2 regions of the Synechococcus sp. W60.1 genome follow, and region 1 is predicted to be linked to the other one. Evidence: predicted binding sites of a transcription regulator. Region 1 holds the regulator's gene; the other holds the start of a gene.

Region 1 (11,258 bases):
AGCAACCGACGACGCGCTGGCGCAAACACCTTCTGAACAGAAAAAGCTTTGCTAAACATGGTTCTCCGTAGATCAGTCTAGAAAGAGGAGAGGTGAGCTCCACTCCAGCCACAAACCCGACAACAGGATCAAGAATAGACCATTAAGAGATCATTTGCAGATGGGATCCGGGATAGTTTCCCAATGGTTCCATTTGCCTTTGGTGTTAAGTTTGATTACGGAGCTATGGCCTGTTGGGAGTCTGTTGGCCGAGAGCTGACTTGGCCACAGCCCAGTCGAGAGAACTGAGCAGGTAATGAGCAGGTAATATAGAGCTTGGCTTGCTTGCCCGGCAACCTCAGAGCAGGAGAATACGGCAGACTCCGTTCCAGGTTTTCCCCATGTCCTCTATCCGATTCCAGCCGTTGCGGGTGGCTTTCACCTGTGCGGATCCCAGTCAAGTGCAAATGCCCGTTGCCGATTTGCTGGCGGCCTTGCCGGCCTCACCGCTTCTGACCTACACAGACCCGGAAGCAGCGGACTTGCGGGTAGAGCTGTTGCCCGATGCCACTTATCACTTTTACCGGCGGGGGGAAGAGGTGGCTCTGGCGGCCTTCCGGATCCCGGTGAAGAAGCTACTGGCCCTGCCTCGCAAGCTGGTGCGGCTGTTGGAGCACGTGGCTGCTTTTGGTAATCTTTTGAACCTGCAACCTGCCAGCGATGCGCTGAGCAGCATCTTGGAAGTGGAATTTCTCCAACTGGAAACCCCGGCCAGCAGCTCTGCCCCTGCCGAAGTGAGCCCCCTGCCGCGGGATCCCCAAGGGAAAGTGCAAATCCAGGCAGGCCGCAACCTCGCCATCGCCTTGCGCAATAAGGCCCTCACCCCAGTGCATGTCTATGTAACAGTCTTTGACGAACGGCAGTGCAGCGTCGGCTTGGTCTATCCCTACCAGCCGGACTTTCCTACTCGCCTGCGCCCCAGCGAAAGCGTATTAGTTGGCTCTGGCCCTCGCTATCTGCTCCAGATGCAACTGCCCGAAGACACAGAAACGGCGGTGGATCGCTTCAAAATCTGGGTCACCAGTACCGGCATGCAGCCGGGCATTATGGCAATGCCCCCTCTAGGACAAAGGCTGGAGCCCCCCTCTGACGATCCCTATGGCTCCGGATCCCGTCTGGATAGAGAAGTCAGGCTGGCCATTCTGGGCAAGGCGGGCAGCACGCCCATGCCAGCTTTTGCGGAGGATCCCTGGTGGTGTATGGAACAAGCTGTCAAAATTGTGGCTTAAGCTAATGCTCTCGGGTGCCTTTCAGACTTCTCGAAGGTGACTTTATTAAGATCCTCTCAAATGTAGCCTCAACCTCATCAACACTGATGACTGACAGATGATAGCGAGAGGATAGATCGGTTTTTGCATCTTGACTAACGTCGGTCAAAACTATGATGGCTTGGTTTCTCTGAAGACCAAGGTCAGAAGCAATCTTGGAGTACTTTTTTACTTTATCTCGGTACTTATACTTACCTGTCTTCGACTCTACCCAGTAAAGTTGATCATTAACGTAGAAGAGAAGATCCATCTCAAAATCATCTCTGTTTGACAAAGTAACTTCAACATTTGCTACGTAAGGAAAATCAATCTTTCCAGTTTGCCTTTTAGCAAGGCAAATCAACCTATTCCTAACGTATCTCTCCAGCCAGTTTCCTGAGAGAAAATTCAGTGCTTGTTTAGATCTGCTGGCTCTTGCTTCTAGCAGACACTTGGGCGCTTCGGAGTATCTATACTCTTCCAAAAATGCGATCTTGTGTAGCTCTGTGGCAAGCTGGCGAGTTGTGTCAATTACTTGTTGAGGTTCGTCTCTAAGGTCTATTGAGAAAGAGTTTCCGCTGTTCATACTTGACTTAATCATTCTATAGAATCTTTTGATCAAAGAGTACTGACTACCCATAAGGTCAGCTATTTGATCTAGCTCCTTCTCTTTTTCCTCCATATCTATGCTTCTCTTTTTGATTTTGATCTTTATGTTTTTCGAGTTTAAGAACGACTCTATCTTTGATATATCAACAGTAGCTGTCCCATCCTTGTCTCTTAGTACTTCGTCTGGTGTCTCAGGATCTGGTGCTTTACCAATGACCTGAGTAACCTGCTCATTCTGGGAGTCCTGATTTGCAGTTGGGCATATCTCGGATCCATGAGAACTTTGAATAGTAACCCGTAGTTGCCGATAAATATCTTTGGCCTCTTCCACTAGATTTTCCAGAATGGCTAGCTGATTGTTCAGTTGCTGGCCATGTTCGGCCAACTTTACAGATATAGCTTGTAGAAGGTCTCTGCTCCAGTCCTGTAGCAAGCTTTGCTGGCTGTCAGCAAGGCGAAATTTAAACTCTTCAAGGGTAGCTTGGACGGCCTGTAACTTTTCCTGTAACTTTTGAGAAATCTTGTCTACCAATCCTTCGCTCAACTTGATGAGTGCTTTGTCCGGGTTGTTGAGTTCTTGGCTGCGTTGGCTTAGCTGCGAAGATATATCTCTGATAATCTCTCGTTTCCAGATTTCCAGTTTAGGACTGGCCCCATACTGGCGAGCAACGTAAATGCCTACCGAGAAACCAACAGCTGCCCCAATCAATAAAACCAAAACTAAGTCCATCAGATACTCCTGTCCTCTGCTGCTGTTACTTTTCTTTCCAGTTAACTGGATTACCTGCTTGCCTCAACATGCTAGGAGGAGATAGGTGAATTTTCAAGCAGATGGGGACCTGCCTCTGACCGAAGCTGGGCGCCGACAAGGGATCCCAGCCAGCCTTGCTGAAGAGCTTCTTGAGCAGGAGTCAGTTCAGGCAACACCTCCAACGTGTAGACATCGGGCCGAGGGGGATCCAACGAGATCCAGAAATGTTTCAACTGATCGGCTTGAAAAACGCTCAAACAAATGATCTGGTGGGGCTGATAGGCTGTCAAGCGTTCTGTCAGGTTGGCAGCGCTCACCCTGAACCCATCCAGGGCCACCAGCTCATCGCCGGCCCAGATGCCTGCTTTTTGCGCCGGGGATCCCATCTCCACTGTGCTGATGCGATTGCCCTCGCCGTTGAAATTAAGGCCCAAGTAAGGGCTGGGGTTGGGGCGGCTGAATTGGGCTTTGAGGGTGAGGCCAAAAGGGTGTAGGTAAGTGTTGTAGTCTAGCTCTTCCGTGCCTTCCACATAGGCGGAGAAAAACCGGCCAAGATCGGCACCGGCTGCCCGCTCAAACGCCTCCCGCAAGTCTTGGTCGCTGTAGCCCTTCTCTGACCGACCAAAGCGCTGCCACAGATCCTGCAAAGCCGTATCCAGGGATCCCTGACCGCCGGAAAGGTGGCGAATGTGCAGATCCAGCAGCCAACAGACCAAAGCCCCTTTTAAGTAATAAGAAACCTGGCTGTTGAGGGTGTTTTCGTGGGGGCGGTAGAGTTTGATCCAGGTGTCGAAGCTGGATTCCCGCAGCGATTGCACGGCCCGGCCCGGAGTACGCTGCAAGCGACCAATCTGTTCGGAAAGAACTTTTAAAAAATCGCCGGCACTGAGGATCCCTGCCCTCAATAAGATGACGTTTTCGTAATAGCTGGTCGCCCCCTCACAAAACCACAGACATTCCAGATAATTTTCCTGGTTGTAGTCGATCTTTTCCAATGCCAGAGGACGCAGGCGCTTGACATTCCAGGCATGAAACAACTCGTGGGCCAGCAAAGACAAAAAGCGCCGATAGGACTCCGGCTGATGCAGCTCCAGCCCAGAGTAAAGAAGGGTGGTGCTGTACTTGTGCTCAAGGCCACCAAATCCTCCCGGCGACAAATGCACAATGAACCAGTAGCGGTCGTAGGGTAGCCCACCGAAAAACGCGGCTGTGGTTTCGACAATGGCCTTGGCATCGGCAACGGCCCGATCGACATCCAGAGTGCCCGACCCCCAAACCACAAGGTAATGCGGGATCCCTTCCACCTCAAACGATTGCATCCGATGCAGGCCCACCTCCACCGGGCTATCCACCAGCTCGTCATAGTCCTCTGCCACAAAAGACTGGCCGGAAGTGGGATCCTCAGAAGGAGAGGTCAAGGGCCGCAAACTGGTGGCGATGTGCCAATCCGGCTTGGGGGGGATCACCGTCAAAGTGTAGGGTTCCCGCTCGCGACCGGGCACGTAGAGGAAGAGCGCTGCCCCGTTGAAATAGGCGTGGGTCAAATCCAGATGGTTCGTGCGCACCGTCAGCTCATAGGCATAGACCCGGTAGCACACCTTCACGGCGGAACAGCCCGGCGGATCGATTTGCCAGGTATTCTTATCCACCTTCCGCCAGGCCAAAGGGATCCCCTGCTCAGTTGCCGCCTGAAACTCCTGCACATGACGGGCATACTCCCGCACCAAGTAGGATCCCGGCGTCCACACCGGCAGTCGCAGCCGCAAAGGCACCTCTGGATCCACCTCTTGGATCTGCAGTTCCACCTCCAGCAGGTGATTGGCCGGATCCGGCATCCGCACTGTGAAATGCTGGCGGCTCAGTTGAGAAGGTGCAGCAACGATAACCTCTGGGATCCCCATAGAACCCACCCTACCCTCTACTGCCAAGGGCTGGCGCAGCCCCCAGCGGCAATGGCTCCTATCCTAACCTCTGCCTTTGGCTGGAGAGCAGCAACGAGACTTAAAAATGTAGCGCGTGCTACAAAGATGCCTGGGCAGAACCTTCTACTTTAGGGTAAATCTTGGTATCCTCGTAGATTCTGAAGTCAATGGGTTGCAACCTAGCCTAATGCTTCTAGATTGATCCTAGTAGGTTGATCTTAGGTATAAACTGACCTTAAAAGGTTGATGAGTATGGCGGTGGCCGTAGCGGAAAAATCTCTGATCACAGCCTTCAAGCAATTGGGAGGCCCTCACCATCCTCCGGTTATCGAAACGTTCGAGCGCGGGAAGACCATTTTTTTTCCAGGGGATCCGGCGGAGCGGGTTTACTTTTTGGTAAAGGGAGCCGTTAAGCTCTCGCGGGTCTACGAAATGGGAGAGGAAATCACCGTTGCCCTCCTGCGCGAAAACAGCATCTTCGGCGTGCTCTCCTTTATCACGGGACAGCGCTCCGACCGCTTTTATCACTCGGTGGCTTTTACACCTACCGAGTTACTCTCTCTACCGATCGAGCAGGTGGAGAAATCCCTACAGGAGAACGCCGAACTGGCCATGTTGCTGGTTAAAAGCCTGTCGTCTCGTATCTTGCAAACGGAGATGATGATCGAGACGCTGGCTCATCGCGACATGGGATCCCGTCTGGTCAGCTTTTTGTTGATTCTCTGTCGCGATTTCGGGGTGCCTGGCCCAGATGGGGTCACCATCGATCTCAAGCTGTCTCACCAGGCCATTGCCGAGGCCATTGGCTCAACCCGCGTCACCATCACCCGCCTGTTGGGAGAGCTGCGCAAGAAGAAGTACATCTCCATTCACAAGAAGAAGATCACCGTACACGACCCGATGCGGCTGAGCCATCGCTTTGCCTAGAAGGAAGAGGAGAACACTTCCTGAGTAGCACCCTGCCTAGGCAAACCCCGCTCGACGGCTGGTTGAAGCTCTGGCCGGCCTATGTTCAATCTACTGCTGCAGCCTTGAAGAATCTCTGTGCCCGAAGGACAGACTTAAAGTTTTCTGGAAGCTGACCGGATCCCGGGCAAGAATCTACTAGTCTATGGGGGGATCTGGCTTTGGCCAGAGCTATCTAGCCAATTGCTGAGGTGTAACTGTGGAAACAGCCATCGAGTGGATTACCGCCCATGAGATCCTCGACTCGCGAGGGCGTCCCACCCTAGAAGCCCTGGTGGGTCTAGCCAATGGGGCAACGGGCTTGGCGCAGGTTCCCAGCGGTGCCTCGACCGGTACCTTCGAGGCCCATGAGCTGCGGGACGGGGATCCCAAACGCTACGGCGGTAAGGGTGTGCTGAGGGCGGTGGAAAACATCCTTGGCCCCATCCAGTCGGAGCTGCAGGGAGAAGATGCCCTCAACCAAGCCCGTATTGACCAGTTGCTGATCGACCTGGACGGCACCCCCAACAAGTCCCGCCTGGGGGCCAACGCTATTTTGGCAGTTTCTCTGGCGACAGCCAAAGCGGCTGCGGAAGCAGTGGGCTTGCCTCTTTACAAATACCTGGGGGGGCCCTTTGCCAACCTGCTGCCGGTGCCGCTGATGAACGTGCTCAACGGCGGCGCCCACGCCGACAACAACGTCGATATTCAAGAATTTATGCTTGTGCCCATTGGAGCGGCCAGCTTTCGCGAGGCGCTGCGCTACGGGGCTGAGGTGTTTGCGGTACTAAAACAAGTGCTGCAGCAGAAGGGGCTGTCCACCGGTGTGGGGGATGAAGGGGGGTTTGCTCCTGATCTCGACTCCAATGCGGCGGCTTTGGATCTGCTGATGACGGCTATTGAACAGGCAGGCTACAAACCGGGAGCAGATATCGCCTTGGCCTTGGATGTGGCCGCCAACGAGCTGCTGCAGGATGGGCAATATCACTTTGAGGGCAAAGCCCACAGCGCGGCTGATATGGTGGCTTACTACCAGCAACTGCTGGCCAACTATCCCATCCTTTCCATTGAAGATGGGCTAGCGGAAGAAGACTGGGCCGGTTGGCAAGCCATGACCGCTCAACTGGGATCCCGGGTACAGCTGGTGGGAGATGACCTGTTTGTAACCAACCTGACCCGCCTGCAAAAGGGTATCGACAGCGCCGCCGCCAACGCCATTTTGATCAAGCCCAACCAAATCGGCACCCTGACGGAGACCGTCTCGGCCATCCAATTGGCAGTTCAAGCCGGCTTTCGCACCATCATCAGCCACCGCTCTGGCGAGACGGAAGACACCACCATTGCCGACTTGGCGGTGGCCACCCGTGCCGGGCAGATCAAAACCGGATCCCTCTGCCGCAGCGAGCGCATTGCCAAGTACAACCAACTGCTGCGCATCGAAGACGAGCTGGGGGAAGCGGCAGTTTATGCCGGTCGGGTGGGCCTGGGTCCTAGAGCTCGCTAACTTCCCGTTCCGTCCCAGGGGATCCCTAGCACCTGCACCAAAAAGGCCCAGCGGTCGGCAGCTTCCTCAATCAGCTTGCTGGTGGGCTTGCCGGCCCCGTGCCCTGCCTTGGTGTCGATGCGGATGAGGATGGGCTGGGATCCCCCCTGGGCTGCCTGCAGGGCAGCGGCAAACTTGAAGCTGTGGGCGGGCACCACCCGGTCGTCGTGATCTGCGGTGGTGATCAGGGTGGCGGGATAGGCAGTGCCGGGCTTGAGGTTGTGCAGAGGGGAATAGGCGTAGAGGGCCTTGAATTCCTCCGGGTTCTCCGGGGATCCGTACTCGGAGATCCAGGCCCAGCCGATGGTGAACTTGGGAAAGCGCAGCATGTCGAACACCCCCACTGCCGGCAGGGCCGCTGCAAACAGCTCCGGCCTCTGAACCAGGCAGGCCCCCACCAGCAGGCCGCCGTTGCTGCCGCCGGAGATGGCCAACTTGGCGGGGTTGGTGTAGCCATGGGCTATCAGCCACTCGGCAGCGGCAATAAAGTCGTCGAACACCTTTTGCTTGTTGAGCTTGGTGCCCGCCTGGTGCCACTCTTCTCCGTACTCGCCGCCGCCGCGCAAATTGGGCTGGGCGTAAACCCCTCCCATTTCCAGCCAGGCCACCAGACCCACTGAAAAGCTGGGGGTAAGAGAGATGCCAAAGCCACCGTAGCCATACAGCAGGGTGGGGTGATCCCCTGTCCGAGTCAGGCCACGGCGGTGGACGAGAAACATGGGGATGCGGGTGCCATCTTTGCTGGTGTAAGACACCTGCTGCACCTCGTAGGCCTGGGGATCGAAATCCACCTGGGGCTGACGGAACAGGGTGCTGGTGCCGCTGGTGAAATCGTAGCGGTAGATGGTGGGTGGGGTAGTGAAGCTGGTAAAGGTGTAGAAGGTCTCGGTGTCGTAGCGCTTGCCGCCAAAGCCGCTGGCAGATCCCAGCCCGGGCAGCGGAATTTCCCCCAGGTAGCTACCGTCTAAAGCAAAGGTCTTGATCTGGGTGTGGGCGTCTTTGAGGTAGAAGGCCACAAACTGATTGTTGATCAAGCTAACCCCCTGGAGGGTCTCCTCCGCCTCGGGGATCACCTCCTGCACCTGGTCGGGCTGCTCCAAGTCAATCGCCACCAGTCGCCGCCGAGGAGCTTGGCAGTCCGTCAACAGCCAAAAGCGGGATCCGTCGTTGCCCACGAAGCTGTATTCGGCCTCAAACTCGCGGATGAGCTCTACTACAGGAGACTGGGGATCCCGCAAGTCTTTGTAGAAGATGAGGTTTTTGGGATCCGTACCCCGCCAGACGGAGATGATCAAGTAATCACCATCTTCCGTAACCCCGCCGGCAAACCCCCATTCCTTTTGGTCGGGGCGGTGATAGACCAAGGTATCTTGCGACTGGGGAGTGCCCAGGCGGTGGTAGTAGAGCTTTTGAAAGTAGTTGACGCTTTCGTATTCGCTGCCGGGGGCCGGTTCGTCGTAGCGGCTGTAGAAAAATCCTTGCCCATCCAGCGTCCAGCTCGCCCCGGAAAACTTGACCCAGCGGAGGTGATCCGGCAAATCCTCGCCGGTTTCGATGTCCCGCACCTTCCATTCTTGCCAGTCGGAGCCGGAGCGGGAGAGACCATAGGCCAGATACCGCCCATCACGGCTGATGGCAATGCCCGATAGAGCCACCGTACCGTCTTCGGAGAAGGTGTTGGGATCCAGCAAAACCCACGCCTGGCCCTCTAGACTTTCTTGGGTGTAGAGAACGCTCTGGTTTTGCAGGCCGTCGTTTTTGAAGTAGAAGTAGCGGCCCCCTTCTTTGAAGGGCTGGCTGTATTTTTCATAGTTCCAGAGCTGGGTCAGGCGTTCTCGGATCCGCTGCCGGGCTGGGATCTGCTGCAAGTAGTTAAAGGTAAGGTGGTTTTGCGCCTCAATCCAGGCCCGCGTCTGCTCCGAATCTAGATCCTCTAGCCAGCGGTAGGGATCCGGCACCGGCTGCCCGTGGTAGATGTCCACAACAGTGGGATCGGGATAGCTGGGGGGATAGTTGAGCATAAGACCTAATCGCTGGAGACCCATTCCACTATGGCAGAGGGAGGAGCCGAGAACCCACTCTGAGGACTCTTGGGATCAAGCCCCGCTATAGTAGAAGCCGGGTTTTCCGGGTGAGTTTCGTGCCACACCTTTTCTCCACTCCCTTGCAACACGCAGAGATCGGGCGAATTGGGGCCTATCCCCTGGGCCAAGGTCGCTATCGTTTTTCCGTATGGGCGCCTCTGCTTGAACGGGTGGAGCTGAAGCTGCTCAGCCCTGTCCAACGTTGCTTTACTCTAGTGCGGGATGAGCAGGGCTATTGGCAGGGGGAGGTGGACGGGATCCCACCTGGGCCAGTGGACTACCTCTACCGCCTGCACACCTCAGCAGGGGTAGTGGAGCGGCCGGATCCCGCTTCCCGCTGCCAGCCCTACGGCGTCCACGGCCCTTCGCGGGTGGTGGATCCCCACTTCGACTGGCAGGATCAAGGGTGGAAGGGGATCCCGCTGTCTCAGTGGATCCTCTACGAGCTGCATGTAGGCACCTTTACCCTCGAGGGCACCTTTGCTGCTCTGATCCCTCGCCTGCCGGAGTTGGTGGAGTTGGGGGTAAACGTGCTGGAGCTGATGCCGGTGGCCCAGTTTCCAGGAGAGCGCAACTGGGGCTACGACGGTGTTTATCCCTACGCGGTGCAGACCGCCTATGGGGGAGCTGAAGATCTGAAAGCCCTGGTGAACGCCTGCCACCAACTGGGTTTGGCCGTCATCTTGGATGTGGTCTACAACCACCTGGGGCCGGAGGGGAACTACCTGCGGGATTTTGGCCCCTACTTCACCGACAAGTACCACACCCCTTGGGGGGATGCCCTCAACTTCGACGACCGCTATTCTGACGGCGTGCGAGAGTTTTTCCTACAAAACGCCGAGTACTGGCTGGAGGAGTTTCATCTCGATGGGCTGCGGCTGGACGCGGTGCATGCCATCTACGACTTCAGCGCCTACCCCTTCTTGCAGGAATTGGCAGAGCAGGTGGATGCCCTAGAAGCTCGCACTGGCCGGCCCAGGGTTCTCATTGCCGAAAGCGACCTCAACGATGTCCGCCTCATCACCCCCCGAGAGCAAGGGGGCTACGGGCTAGATGCCCAGTGGTGCGATGACTTCCACCACTCACTTCACACCCTGCTTACCGGGGAAAAGACAGGCTACTACCAGGACTTTGGCGAATTGGAGCACCTGGCCAAGGCTTACCGGGAGAGCTACGTTTATTCTGGCCAGTACTCCTGCTACCGCGCCAGGCGTCACGGCAACTCCGCTGTTGGGCGACCGGGATCCCAATTTGTTGTCTGCATTCAAAACCACGACCAGGTGGGCAACCGCAGGCTGGGAGAGCGCCTTAGCCAGCTCACCTCTTTCGAGGGCCTCAAGTTGGCTGCCGCTGCCCTGCTGTTGGCCCCCATGCTGCCGCTGCTGTTTATGGGGGAAGAATACGGGGAGGTGGCCCCCTTTCTGTATTTTGTCAGCCACGGGGATCCCGACCTGGTGGAAGCGGTACGACAGGGACGCCGCCGCGAGTTCAGCGCCTTTGCCTGGCAGGGAGAGCCGCCGGATCCCCAAGCTGAGGAGACTTTCCTGCGCTCCAAGCTCAATTGGGACTTGAAAAAAGCCGGTCACCACCAGGTTCTCTGGAAGTGGTACCAGGCCCTGATCCGGCTGCGCAAAACCCAGCCGGCCCTCCAGCATCTGGAGCGGGATGGAGTGGAAGTGGAGCTCTTTTCCAACTCTGGCCTAGCTCTGCACCGCCGCCACGGATCCCAGTCTTTGCTTGCCCTTTTCAATTTCAGCCCCGATCAGCCAGTCACCTATACCCAATGGCCCAGCGGCACCTGGGAAAAACTTTTGGACAGCCATGAGACCCAGTGGTTGGGAAAGGGATCCCAACTGCCGGCAGAAAGCCAAGGGGATCCGGTTGAGGTACTGGGCTATGGGGTGGGCCTCTATGGTGCTTTGCACCGCTAACGCAGATGGCTGCGGCCAGAAGGGAAATCTCGACCGCTCCAGACCTGGCAAACGGAAACGGTCTAGCCGATCTTCGCGCCGCGGAAATAGAGGGAGTCAGGCAAGGGCCTGCGGGCGAGGCTGGGATTTCGGGAAGGTTTGCTCACCGGTTGGCCGCGATAGGTCAGCTTGGGCTTGGCAGGGTTGT
Region 2 (11,258 bases), on a different contig from region 1:
CGGGGCAAGCATTGCTTGGCGTAATCGCCGCTTTGGCAGTGGCACAGTTGTAGAGCTGCGAGTCCCTCTGCCGCCGAGTCCCCGATCTTGCGGCTAGCCCCCCCTTTTCTGAGGTAGCAGACGCAGCATTTTCAGTCTCAACCTGTTCTATAGTCGTTTAAGCTCAAGGGTTCCCGGTTCTCTAACCTGTCTGGTGGAGGGATCCTCTCACGCTGGCAAGGCGGAGTTTTTGCGCTGTCGTTAACACTGCGAGGAGAAGCATCTGTGGCCTATCGTGTGACTTTGATCCCTGGGGATGGCATCGGCCCGGAAGTGGCCAAGGCGATGACCACGGTCTTGGAGGCTACCGGGGTTGGGTTGGAATGGATCCCGGTAGAAGCAGGAGTGGAGGTGATCGAGAAATACGGCACCCCCTTGCCGCCCCAGGTGTTGGAGTCCATTCGGGAAACCAAAGTGGCGATCAAAGGGCCGATTGGCACTCCCGTAGGTACTGGCTTTCGTTCGGTCAACGTGGCCATTCGCAAGGAGCTGGATCTCTACGCCAATCTGCGCCCGGCCAAATCCATGCTCGGTGTCAAAAGCCCTTTTCAAGACATTGACCTAGTGGTGGTGCGGGAAAATACTGAAGATCTCTATGCCGGGATCGAGTTTGAACGGGGCACGCCGGAAGCCATCCAAGCGCGGGAGGAAATGATGCGCCTCTCCGGCAAACCCATCCGCGAGGGATCCGCCATTGGCATCAAGCCCATTTCGGACTTCGGCAGCCGCCGCATTGTCAAATTTGCCTTTGAGTACGCCCGCCAGAATGGCCGCAAGAAGGTGACGGCAGTTCACAAAGCCAACATCATGAAGTTCACCGATGGCTTGTTTTTGCAGGTGGCACGGGAGGTGGCCCAGGAGTACCCCGACATCGAGTTTGAAGATCGCATCGTGGACAACATGTGCATGCAACTGATGCAAAAGCCGCAGCTCTACGATGTGCTGGTGCTCACCAACCTCTATGGGGACATCATTTCCGACTTGTGCGCGGGGATGATCGGCGGGCTGGGGGTGGCGCCAGGAGCCAACATTGGCGATGGGATTGCGGTTTTTGAGGCCATTCACGGCTCTGCTCCCAAGTACGCTGGCCAAAACAAAGTCAACCCCTGCGCTCTGATCCTCTCCGGGGCGATGATGCTGCGCTACCTGGGAGAGCGGGAGGCTGCCGCAAGGGTGGAGGCGGCGGTGCAGGCGGTGATCGCCGAGGGCAAGCAGGTCACCTATGACCTGGCCACAGGGGATCCCGTCGGCACTCAGGAGATGGCCAAGGCCATTGCTGCCCGCGTGCAGGAGATGGCTCCGCAGTAGTTGGGATCGCTGATTGGGGATCAATCAAACGTTCTGACTCCGCTCTCCCCTCTCTCTTGGGAAGAGTCAGTGGGGGTGAGGGCCTCAATACCCCAAAACCGGATCCACCACCCCCAGCAAGGGATCCCCGGCCCGGAAGCGCCGCACATTTTCTCGCACCCGCTTAGAGAGGGCTGGGACAATCATGGCATCGGTAAGAGCAGTGTGGGGGGTAATCAGGCAGTTGGGCAAGCTCCAGAGGGGATGCCCATCCGGTAGGGGCTCGGGATCCGTAACATCCAAGGCAGCCCCGCGAATGACCCTCTGCTGCAGGGCGGCCACCAAGTCGGAGGTCACGATGTGTTTTCCTCGCGCCACATTCACCAGCCAGCACTGGGATCCCATCTGCTCCAACTCAGCTTGGGCGATGATCCCCTCGGTTTCCGGCGTGAGGGCCAAAGCCAGGATCACCACATCTGCCCCTGCCAACACCGTTTGCCGTTCCGCGAGCGTCACCACCCGTGTGGCACCCGGCAAGGGATCCGCCTTGCGACGCACCACGTCGATGGAGCATTGAAAAGGCTGCAACAGCTTGATCAACTCTTGGGCGATGCCCCCGGCCCCGAAAATGACCACACGGCTACCCCAGAGGCTGGTACCGGAGCCCTCCTGCCAAGTTTGGGCCAAGGCGCGGATCTTCAAGTCGCGCAAGCCGGCCAAGGTCAGGGCCAAGGCATGTTCTGCCACCGGTTGAGCATAGACTCCCTTGCCACAAGTCCACACATAGGCAGGATGCAAAACCCCTGCCCGGACAAAAGGCTCTACCCCCGCCCAGGGCAACTGCACCCAGCGGATCCCTTTCCCTTCCGCCAGACAACGCTTCAGGCCAGGCACATCAAAGGCATCGGCCCAGACCAAGGCTTCTGCTTCTGCCAGGGGCACAATTTCGCCACCCCCTGCCAAAACAGCCTCTTTGAGCCAGGGGCGAAGATGGCCGGGTTCGACGGCAATGCGTTTGCCTTGGATGCCCATAGGAACCGTTGGATAAGGCTTTCCCCTTGCCAGGATACTGTCGGCAGAGCGAGAGATGGCATGCACGGGCAGCCGCAAAAACCGGTGATCGAGTGTTAAGGGATCCCAAAGGGATCCTGGGCCACTTCCATAGGATCGCTAGGGTGAAAATTAGGGCTGCTGTGTTGGCTCAATCCTTAAGTAGGTAGCATTCCCCAATGACCCTATCCGAACTGCTGATCTTGGTGACGCTGCTCTTTCCCGGGATCCTGTTGTCGCTCATTGTGATGGGAACCTTTGCCGCAGGGGGATAATCATCTCCCCCAATGACAATGGTGAAGCCCTAAAGACGTGAAGACATGTCCAAAACCAAGCTGAGCGCCTGGGTCATGGGCTGGGGGTTAGCCTGCACTGCTGCTCTCTTTTTGCCCAGCGTGGCTGCTCAAGCTCAGGTGACCCTCGGTGTGCAGCCGGTGCGGGTGGTGCAAGGGATCCCTTTGCACCAGAAGGAGGTTTGGGTTGGAGACAATCGGATCCCCGTTTCTATCGTGGTCATTTCTCTCGCAGCGGGCCAACTGCGGCCTATCTGGGCTGCACCTGCGGGGCTGGTGGGTCTGGGGGAGCTGTCTTCCTTTGGCCCCGAACAGGGAGCAGTAGCCGCCATTAACGGTGGGTTTTTCAACCGCAACACCCGTCAGCCGCTGGGGGCAATTCGTCGGGATGGCCGTTGGATCTCCAGCCCCATTTTGGGTCGTGGGGTCATCGCCTGGTCGGATGGGACGGCAGGGCAAGAAGGGGGATCCGTGCGCTTTGCCCGTTTGCGGATGCAAGCAGAGCTGCGCAATGCCATTGGGGATCAAATCCCAGTGGTGGGCATCAATACAGGCTATATCCTGCCCGGCATCTCCCAGTTCACCCCCGACTGGGGATCCACCTACACCACCCAAACGGACGACGAAATGCTCGTGATGGTGCGGCAGGATCAGGTGCAAGAAATTCTGGTGGCGGGCCTGGCCGGCAGTTTGACGGTACAGATTCCCAGCGAGGGGTATGTATTGGCAGGGCGGGGGCTAGAAGGTGCCCTAGAAGCCCGCAAGCTGGTTCCCGGGGATCGCCTCAGCCTTCATCTGCGCTTGGATCCGCCCGAGCTGGAAGCTTATCCCCACATCCTAGGGGCAGGGCCGCTCTTGCTCTTGGATGGGCAGGTGGTTTTGGATGCCCGATTGGAGGCATTTCAACCCCTCTTTCGCCGGCAGCGAGCCGCCCGCAGTGCCATCGGCCAACTGGACAGCGGACATTTGCTGCTGGTGACCGCCGGCAATGCCCAGGAAAACCAAGGGCTTACCCTGCTGGAGATGGCGCAGTTGATGCAGCAATTGGGCTGTCGCCATGCCCTGAACTTGGATGGGGGCAATGCTTCCACCTTGGTGCTGGGGGGAGAGGCCGTCAATTTGGAACACCGACACCCAGAAGCCAGCCCACCCAACAGTGAGACGGATCCCAGTCCCTCCCGGCGGCGTACACCCCGAGTTCACAATGGCCTAGGGTTTTTCCCAAGCCCAAGTCGGTGACAGAAAACTTTTGTGCCGGCGGGATGGAGTCTTTTCCCTTTGATCCAGGGATCGAGGGTGGGATCCCCGGACTTTCTGGCTGATTGGATGAGGGGTCAAGTATTCTCCAGGATTGGATCTACCTTCTCAACAAAAATCTCTCCTCGCCAGAGGAAGGACTCGGCTTTGATTGCGCAATGGGATCCCGGCAATCTCAGCACCCAAAGCCCCAGAGCTTTTTCAGGTCAATTTTAAGTGGGATCCAAACTGAACGCCCAATGCTCATTTCTCATAACAGAAATAGAGATTAAATTAAGTAGAAAACATTGGCCTTGAGACCGGTAAGAAAAATGATCAAAGAGGCGATCTCTTGAAGAAGACGACCTCAGAGTATAAAAGGCACGCAATTCTTTACGCTTCTGCTAAATCAGATGCTGGTTTTCAAAAAAGTATTGTCAATAATCCATTTTTTGACGAAGATGATTGACGAATTTATATTTCTTCACTCTCGAGGTTAGAAATTAACTCCTTGGACTTTTGGTTACAATTCTCTCTACTACGAATGTTCGCTAATGTGTAGGCCTACCCGGCTCCCGACCAAATGTATAGTTATTTTAAAAATGACTATCTCTCCTGGTGGACAAGGCTTTTGGGGTAGGTTGACCCTTGCTCCTCTCTCGTGGGTGGGCTGCTGGTACTGGCATTCCTGTTTGTGAGAGTTAATCTTATTTGGAAGAAATTGATCTTTTTCTCAAATTTTTATAGAGCACCTCTATACTCAAGTGAGATAGCCCTGCACACAAGCTTCTGGGCTAGGCCTGAAATTTTATTGAGATCCCCTGTCAAAGCTTTTCAGGTATTGCCTCTTGTGCCAAAAGGCTAGGATGGGCAAGGATTGTATTTTCTATTACTCTATTGGGGATGATTTGTATGCCAGCTAGAAGCAGAACCGACTCATTGACGGATACGCACAGGTGGTGTTTCATGGAATCCATAGCCGACGCTCTCCACCACTTGTAGGCCCTATAACCTAGGGCCGTGTTCTCTAGCCTGCTCGCGAGATAGAACGTGGTTTGCACTGCTTCTCCAAATCCTATGCCTTCCTCCAAGGATGCCGCTCCTGTAGCCCGCGCCAAACAGCCTGCGCCTCAAGCCAGCCCTGCTGCCGGCGAGCTTTTCCTTCAGCAGAATGGATCCCTCTCCGCCCAGTTGGTTCCCCAGGGATCCCTGCAGCTTTACACCCACCCCAGCCGGGGCATGTTTACGCCCGTCATGGCTCAGGCGATGCGCTTGGCAGGCCAGGGAACGCGGGTGCTGATCGTGCAATTTCTCAAGGGTGGGATCAATCAGGGGCCCGAAAATCGTCTCTCCCTGGGCAGATCCTTGGAGTGGGTTCGTTGTCGCCTGCACCGCTGCATCGATACACCTCACCTAGAGCCTGAGGAGCGGGTGGCATTGGATGAGCTGTGGCAATTTACCCAGGAGGCTGTCAGGAGTGGCCGCTATGACTTGGTGGTGTTGGATGAGCTGAGCTTGGCTGTGAAGTTGGGCCTGATCCCAGAAGCGGAAGTGCTGAGCTTAATCGACCAACGCCCCATCTCCATGGACATGGTGATCACCGGGCCGGAGATGCCAGATTCGTTTCTGGAGCGGGCCGACTTGATCACGCAGCTGCGCCTACGTGGCATCCCAGGCCCAGGGCTCCGCACTGCCGATGGGAATGTTGCCTGTTCTCTGGATCCCCCTCAAGTCAGCGGCACAGGTGCTATGCCTACAGCAGCCCATGTTGCTCCGCACCGCTAGCGCAAACAGTTTCCGCTCCGAAAGACCTAGGCAACACGGGTCGCGTCAGGGGGGCGGAGTCCCAATAAGACTGGAGCTTGTCCACCAGATGTGCCCTCACTCTCCAGGAAGCCGGCTGTAGCCATGTTGAAAAACGACCGCTGGATCTGTGAGCAAGCGCGGCGAGGGATGATCGAGCCGTTCTGCCCTGAGCTGGTGCGCGCTGTTGAATCTCGGCCCGTTTTGAGTTACGGGCTGTCTTCCTACGGCTACGACATCCGCTTGTCGCCGGTGGAGTTCAAGATCTTCCGCCATGTGCCCGGCACAGTGGTGGATCCCAAACGGTTTAACCCCAAGAATCTGGAAGCGGTGGAGCTGCACCACGACGAGATGGGGGATTACTTTATCATCCCGGCCCACTCCTATGGGTTGGGGGTGTCTTTGGAGCGGCTGCAAGTTCCGGATAACATTACCGTGATCTGCATTGGCAAATCTTCCTATGCCAGGGTGGGCCTGATTGCCAACCTGACGCCCGCTGAGGCGGGATGGCGGGGTTATCTCACCCTGGAGTTTTCCAACGCCTCCAGCGCCGACTGCCGTGTGTACGCCAACGAAGGGGTGGTCCAGCTTCTTTTTCTGGAAGGGGATCCCTGCCAAGTGACCTACGCCGACCGCGCCGGCAAGTATCAGGATCAGCCGCAGCAGGTGGTGGTGGCCAAGGTTTAGCTGCTTCCCTCAAAAGGGAGAGGGTTGGCGGGATCCGGTTGGCTATGCTGGATCCACGTAGAACCCCATCTTGATTCATCTCCATGCCTGACTCTTTTTCGCCTGCTGCCGCTCCCCCCGGTGAGGCTGAGCCTTTGGGCGATAGGGAGTCCAATCCCGATCTGCTCACAGCTTCCTACGATTACACTCTCCCTCCAGACCAGATTGCGCAAACGCCGGTGGAGCCCAGGGATCAGGCGCGGATGCTGGTGGTGTACCCGGATAGGCACGAGCATCGCCGCTTCTGCCATCTGCCCGACTACCTGCGGGAGGGGGATCTGCTGGTTCTCAACGATACCAAGGTGATCCCGGCCCGCCTGTTCGGGGCCAAGGAACCCTCCGGGGCGCGGGTCGAAGTGTTGCTGCTGGAGCCTTGTCTGGAAGGGATCCCTGCCGCTGCGCAACCTCTGCCAGATCAGGCGTGGAACTGGCGGGTTTTGGTCAGGCCGGGCAAACGGGTGAAGGTGGGGGATCGGATTGGTTTTTGGAGCAAGCAGGGATCCCCCTCTGGGCTGAGAGCCACTGTCCTGGATTTGGATCCGGAGACCGGTGGGCGAGTGGTGCAGTTTGAGTGGGAGGGGGCACAGCCTTTTGAGGAAATCCTGGAACAGGTGGGCCGGATCCCGCTTCCTCCCTACATCAAGGCTTCCGGATCCCCGGGCTCAGGACAAGTTCGCCCTCAAGACTACCAAACCCTCTGGGCCAAACACCCCGGCTCGGTGGCTGCTCCCACGGCAGGGCTGCATTTTACCCAGGAGCTGCTGGAGCGGCTGGCCCAAAAAGGGATCCAAACGGCCTACATCACCCTGAACATCGGCCTGGGTACCTTCCGACCGGTGGAAGCGGAGCGGGTAACCGAGCATCGTCTCCACAGCGAGTGGCTCAAGGTGCCGGCAGAAACGGTGGCAGCCATCCAAAAAGCCCAAGCCCGAGGGGGGCGGGTGATCGCGGTGGGAACGACTGTGGTGCGCTCTTTGGAAACCGCGGCAGCCTCTGGCACCTTGCAGCCTTGGCAGGGGAAAAGCGATCTATTCATCTACCCCGGCTACTCCTGGCGGGTGATTCAAGGACTGGTCACCAATTTTCATCTGCCCCGCTCCAGCCTGATGATGCTGGTGGCTGCGCTGATCGGGCGGCAAAGGCTGCTGGATCTCTACCGAGAGGCCGTCGACCAGGGGTATCGCTTCTATTCCTTTGGGGATGGCATGCTGATCCTGCCCTAGGGCTGGGGCTGACCTCCCTGGGATCCCTTGAAGGAACCGGCCTCCGCCTCTCCTTCAACTGGGGTCGAAGGACGGTTTTGCCCGCCGGCAAACCAGTTCCGGATGCGATCCCATTCCACCTGATGGTAGCCGTCCACCGCCCAATTGGCCCGCCGCTGCAGCATGTGCAGAGGAAAGAAGGTGGCCAGAGCCAGCACCGGGATCCCTGCCGAACGGGCTGCCTGAATGCCAGAGTAGGTGGCTTCAATGCTCAAACACGCCTGGGCGGGCAATTCCATCCGCTGCAAAAGCAGGCGGTGCAAGTGTCCTGGGGAAAGCATTGGGCCTGCATCATCCCCCGTCACTCGGTAGGATCCCCCATCGGTCAACCGCGTCAGGGCCGGGCAGCATGGCTGGAAGCGCTCCAGAAAAGCGGTCACCTCGGCTGCCGCTTGGCCGCACAGCAGGCCGACCTTCAGTTGCAGCCGCTCCAGCGTCTCCAAAGTTTCCCTCAGGCCGGGAATGAGAGGCAGCTCCCTTTGCCCCTGCAAAGCCTGCTGGTAGTATAGGGCCTTGCGTTTCAGCAGCTCTTCCAGCTGCTTGGGGTTGAGCACCCGCCCCTGCTCCCCCCACAGAGCCGGCAGGCGCTCTCGATCCGGTCGGCCCAGGTATTGCAGCCGGTAAAGCTCCGCTGCCCAGGGGATCCCGACTTCGGCCAGCACAGGTTCCAGGGGCGCAGGTTCTCTTCCACCAGCAGTTGGTTGATGGCCTGTAGGTGCAAGTTCTCGTCATCGGCCACCACTCCACTCCAGCTCAAGATCACCCCTTGCAGTCCCATAGGGGGGACATCACCCTCTGCTAACGACCGCAACCCAACTGCCGGATCCCTGCTTCAGATCACAGCAGATGGCTTGTCTATCCATTTTGAACGCGACGCTCGAACTCTTCGCGGGTGGCGTCCACCAATTGCACCGCCTCTGGATAGAGTTCAGGATGGTTTTGCTTCAGCCAACTGAGCACCCGCGCCAATTGAGCTGCACACAGATCCAAATCCGCTTGAAAAATAACCGCCGCCGCCATGTGCTGAGCATATTCGGGCGGGTGACCCTGCTGCGCCAGCTCCGCCGTCAAAGCGGCCAAGGCTTGTTGGCGAACTGAGGGCAGTGAACTTTCGGGAGAAGACATAGGCCAAGCCCTTCAAGCGGGAGAGTAGCGGCGCAAGGCCAGCGTGACGTTGTGCCCACCAAACCCAAAGGCATTCACCAAAGCGGCCTCAACAGCCATCTGCCGCCCCTTGTGGGGGACAAAATCCAGCCCTTCGCACTCGGGATCGGGGTTGTCCAAGTTGAGGGTGGGAGGAACCCAGCCGTGGTGGATGGCCAAAGCTGTGGCCACCGTGGCAATGCCGCCCGCTCCCCCCAACAGGTGGCCGGTCATGGACTTGGTGGCGCTGATGGCCAAACGGGGGGCATGCTCGCCAAAGACCGACTTGATGGCCTGGACCTCGGCGATATCCCCTACAGGGGTGCTGGTGGCATGGGCATTGATGTGTTGCACATCCCCAGGCTGAAGCCCGGCATCCTTGAGGGCCAGCCGCATCGCCCGGGCCGCTCCCTCGCCGCCGGGGGCAGGGTTGGTCATGTGGTGGGCATCGCAGGTGAGGCCATAGCCGACTATCTCCGCATAGATCTTGGCCCCGCGGGCGCGGGCGTGCTCCAACTCCTCCAGCACCAGGATCCCTGCTCCTTCCCCCATGACAAAGCCATCCCGATCCCGATCAAAGGGCCTACAGGCTTGCTCCGGGGTGTCGTTGCGGGTGGAAAGGGCCTTCATGGCACTGAACCCCGCCATGGACAAAGGGGTGACCGCCGCTTCCGTGCCACCTGTAATCGCCGCTTGCACCTCTCCCCTCTGGATGAGCCGAAAGGCATCGCCAATGGCGTTGGAGCCAGAGGCACAGGCCGTAACTGTGCAGGAATTGGGGCCTTTGGCGCCAAAATGAATGGCCAGGTGACCCGCAGCCATATTGGCGATCATCATGGGCACCATGAAGGGGCTACAGCGATCCGGCCCTTTCTGCAGATAGATGGTCTGCTGCTCTTCCAAGACGCGGATGCCGCCGATGCCGGTGCCCAAGATCACCCCCACTTGCTCGGCGTTGAGATCGGTGATGTGAAAGTCGGCGTCCTCCAAGGCTTGCCGGGTGGCCGCCATCGCCAGGTGCACAAAGCGGTCGGTGCGCTTGACATCCTTGCGATCCAAGTAGTCGAGGGGATCAAATCCCTTCACCTCTCCGGCAATACGGCAATCGTGGCGGGAGGCATCAAAATGGGTAATCGGCCCAATGCCGCAGCGCCCTGCCAGCAGGCTCTGCCAAAACTCGGCAGGAGAGTTGCCGATGGGGGTGACCGCGCCCAGCCCCGTAATCACAACGCGGCGGGTTGGCCTGAGAGCAGTGGCGGGATCCAGAGTAGCCATCGTCCGGTGTTAGCCCAGGGGTATGGAGGCAGATTAGGCAGCTTTCTTCGAGAGGATGTAGTTGACAGCGTCTTGCACGGTGGCGATCCTTTCTGCATCTTCATCGGGGATCTCCAGGTCGAATTCCTCTTCAAAAGCCATGACCAGCTCCACCGTATCAAGGCTGTCGGCCCCCAGGTCGTTCTGGAAATTGGCTTCTGGGGTCACTTTGTCATCTTCCACGCCCAGTTGATCGGACACGATCTTACGAACACGGCTGTAAACTTCGTCTGCGCTCATGCTTGGAATCCCAACTCTCGATTCAGCGTGTCTTGGCCGGGCCAACCAGCGGCCAATGAAGCAATCCCTATTGTATCGGACAATGGATTCCCTCTTGTGAGCAGCCTCACCTGCATTGGCTGCTGCGGCCAGGGTATGGGAATTGGGCGGCAGCCTTTTCGGTTGTGGGAAAGAAAAGCTAGTATAGTCCACTGCGTCTCTACCACTGGATTCTAAGGAGAACTTGCTTCCATGCCCCGCGCTTACGAAACGATGCTGATTGTGCGTCCTGATCTGTCAGATGAACCCCTCGAACAACTGCTCAGCAGTCAGGAGGCAATCCTGCGAGAGAACGGAGTAACCCACGTGGAGATTACCAATAGGGGCAAGCGCCGCTTTGCCGGGTTTGAGATGAAAAAGTTCAAGGAGGGTCTGTACATCCAGTTCAACTACGAAGCCGAACCCGATGCGGTGGCTGCCTGGGAGAAAAACCTGCGCATCAACGAGAGTGTGCTGCGCCACATGACTCTCCGCGTCGGCTAGGTTTGACGGCATCCTGGCCTGCGGGCATGATGGAAGTGCCCTGAGCTGCCCCTTATCCCTGGATGGCTCCGTTATGAACTCGATTGTGTTGATGGGCGAGGTTCTGTCTGAGCCAGAGCTGCGCTACACCCCTGGTAACTTAGCTGTTGCGTCCTTGGTGATTGGCTTTCCCAGCTTGCGCCCGGATGAGCCGCCCTACCGGGTGCGCGTTTCCTCTTTTGGAGAACTGGCCAAAAGGGTGGTGGACACCTGCCATGTGGGCGACCAAATCACAGTGGAAGGCCAACTGCACATGAATGTGGTGGAGCGAGATGGGCGCAAGGAAAAGCTGGCCGAGATCACT

Evidence for each region. Region 1 encodes NtcA, which controls nitrogen genes in cyanobacteria. Its sites were predicted from a motif close to GTANCNNNNGNTAC; they were not measured.
Region 2: the regulator NtcA is predicted to act here: its motif matches at 4,785-4,798, upstream of NW805_RS03405 (cob(I)yrinic acid a,c-diamide adenosyltransferase).

The regions. Positions count from the first base shown of each region.
Region 1 is NZ_JANSHL010000010.1:13,543-24,800, reverse strand. Features, by position in the region: gene psbV (photosystem II cytochrome c-550) at 1-59, opposite strand, end outside; gene NW805_RS09655 (hypothetical protein) at 381-1,268, shown strand; gene NW805_RS09650 (hypothetical protein) at 1,270-2,625, opposite strand; gene NW805_RS09645 (M61 family metallopeptidase) at 2,697-4,574, opposite strand; gene ntcA (global nitrogen regulator NtcA) at 4,821-5,495, shown strand; gene eno (phosphopyruvate hydratase) at 5,734-7,017, shown strand; gene NW805_RS09630 (prolyl oligopeptidase family serine peptidase) at 7,014-9,077, opposite strand; gene treZ (malto-oligosyltrehalose trehalohydrolase) at 9,188-11,071, shown strand; gene NW805_RS09620 (hypothetical protein) at 11,134-11,258, opposite strand, start outside.
Region 2 is NZ_JANSHL010000002.1:278,799-290,056, forward strand. Features, by position in the region: gene NW805_RS03385 (GAF domain-containing sensor histidine kinase) at 1-97, shown strand, start outside; gene NW805_RS03390 (isocitrate/isopropylmalate dehydrogenase family protein) at 265-1,347, shown strand; gene NW805_RS03395 (D-isomer specific 2-hydroxyacid dehydrogenase family protein) at 1,432-2,358, opposite strand; gene NW805_RS03400 (phosphodiester glycosidase family protein) at 2,697-3,908, shown strand; gene NW805_RS03405 (cob(I)yrinic acid a,c-diamide adenosyltransferase) at 4,983-5,690, shown strand; gene dcd (dCTP deaminase) at 5,814-6,395, shown strand; gene queA (tRNA preQ1(34) S-adenosylmethionine ribosyltransferase-isomerase QueA) at 6,479-7,657, shown strand; gene NW805_RS03420 (HAD family hydrolase) at 7,654-8,358, opposite strand; gene NW805_RS03425 (hypothetical protein) at 8,552-8,821, opposite strand; gene fabF (beta-ketoacyl-ACP synthase II) at 8,834-10,114, opposite strand; gene NW805_RS03435 (acyl carrier protein) at 10,148-10,393, opposite strand; gene rpsF (30S ribosomal protein S6) at 10,625-10,915, shown strand; gene NW805_RS03445 (single-stranded DNA-binding protein) at 10,989-11,258, shown strand, end outside.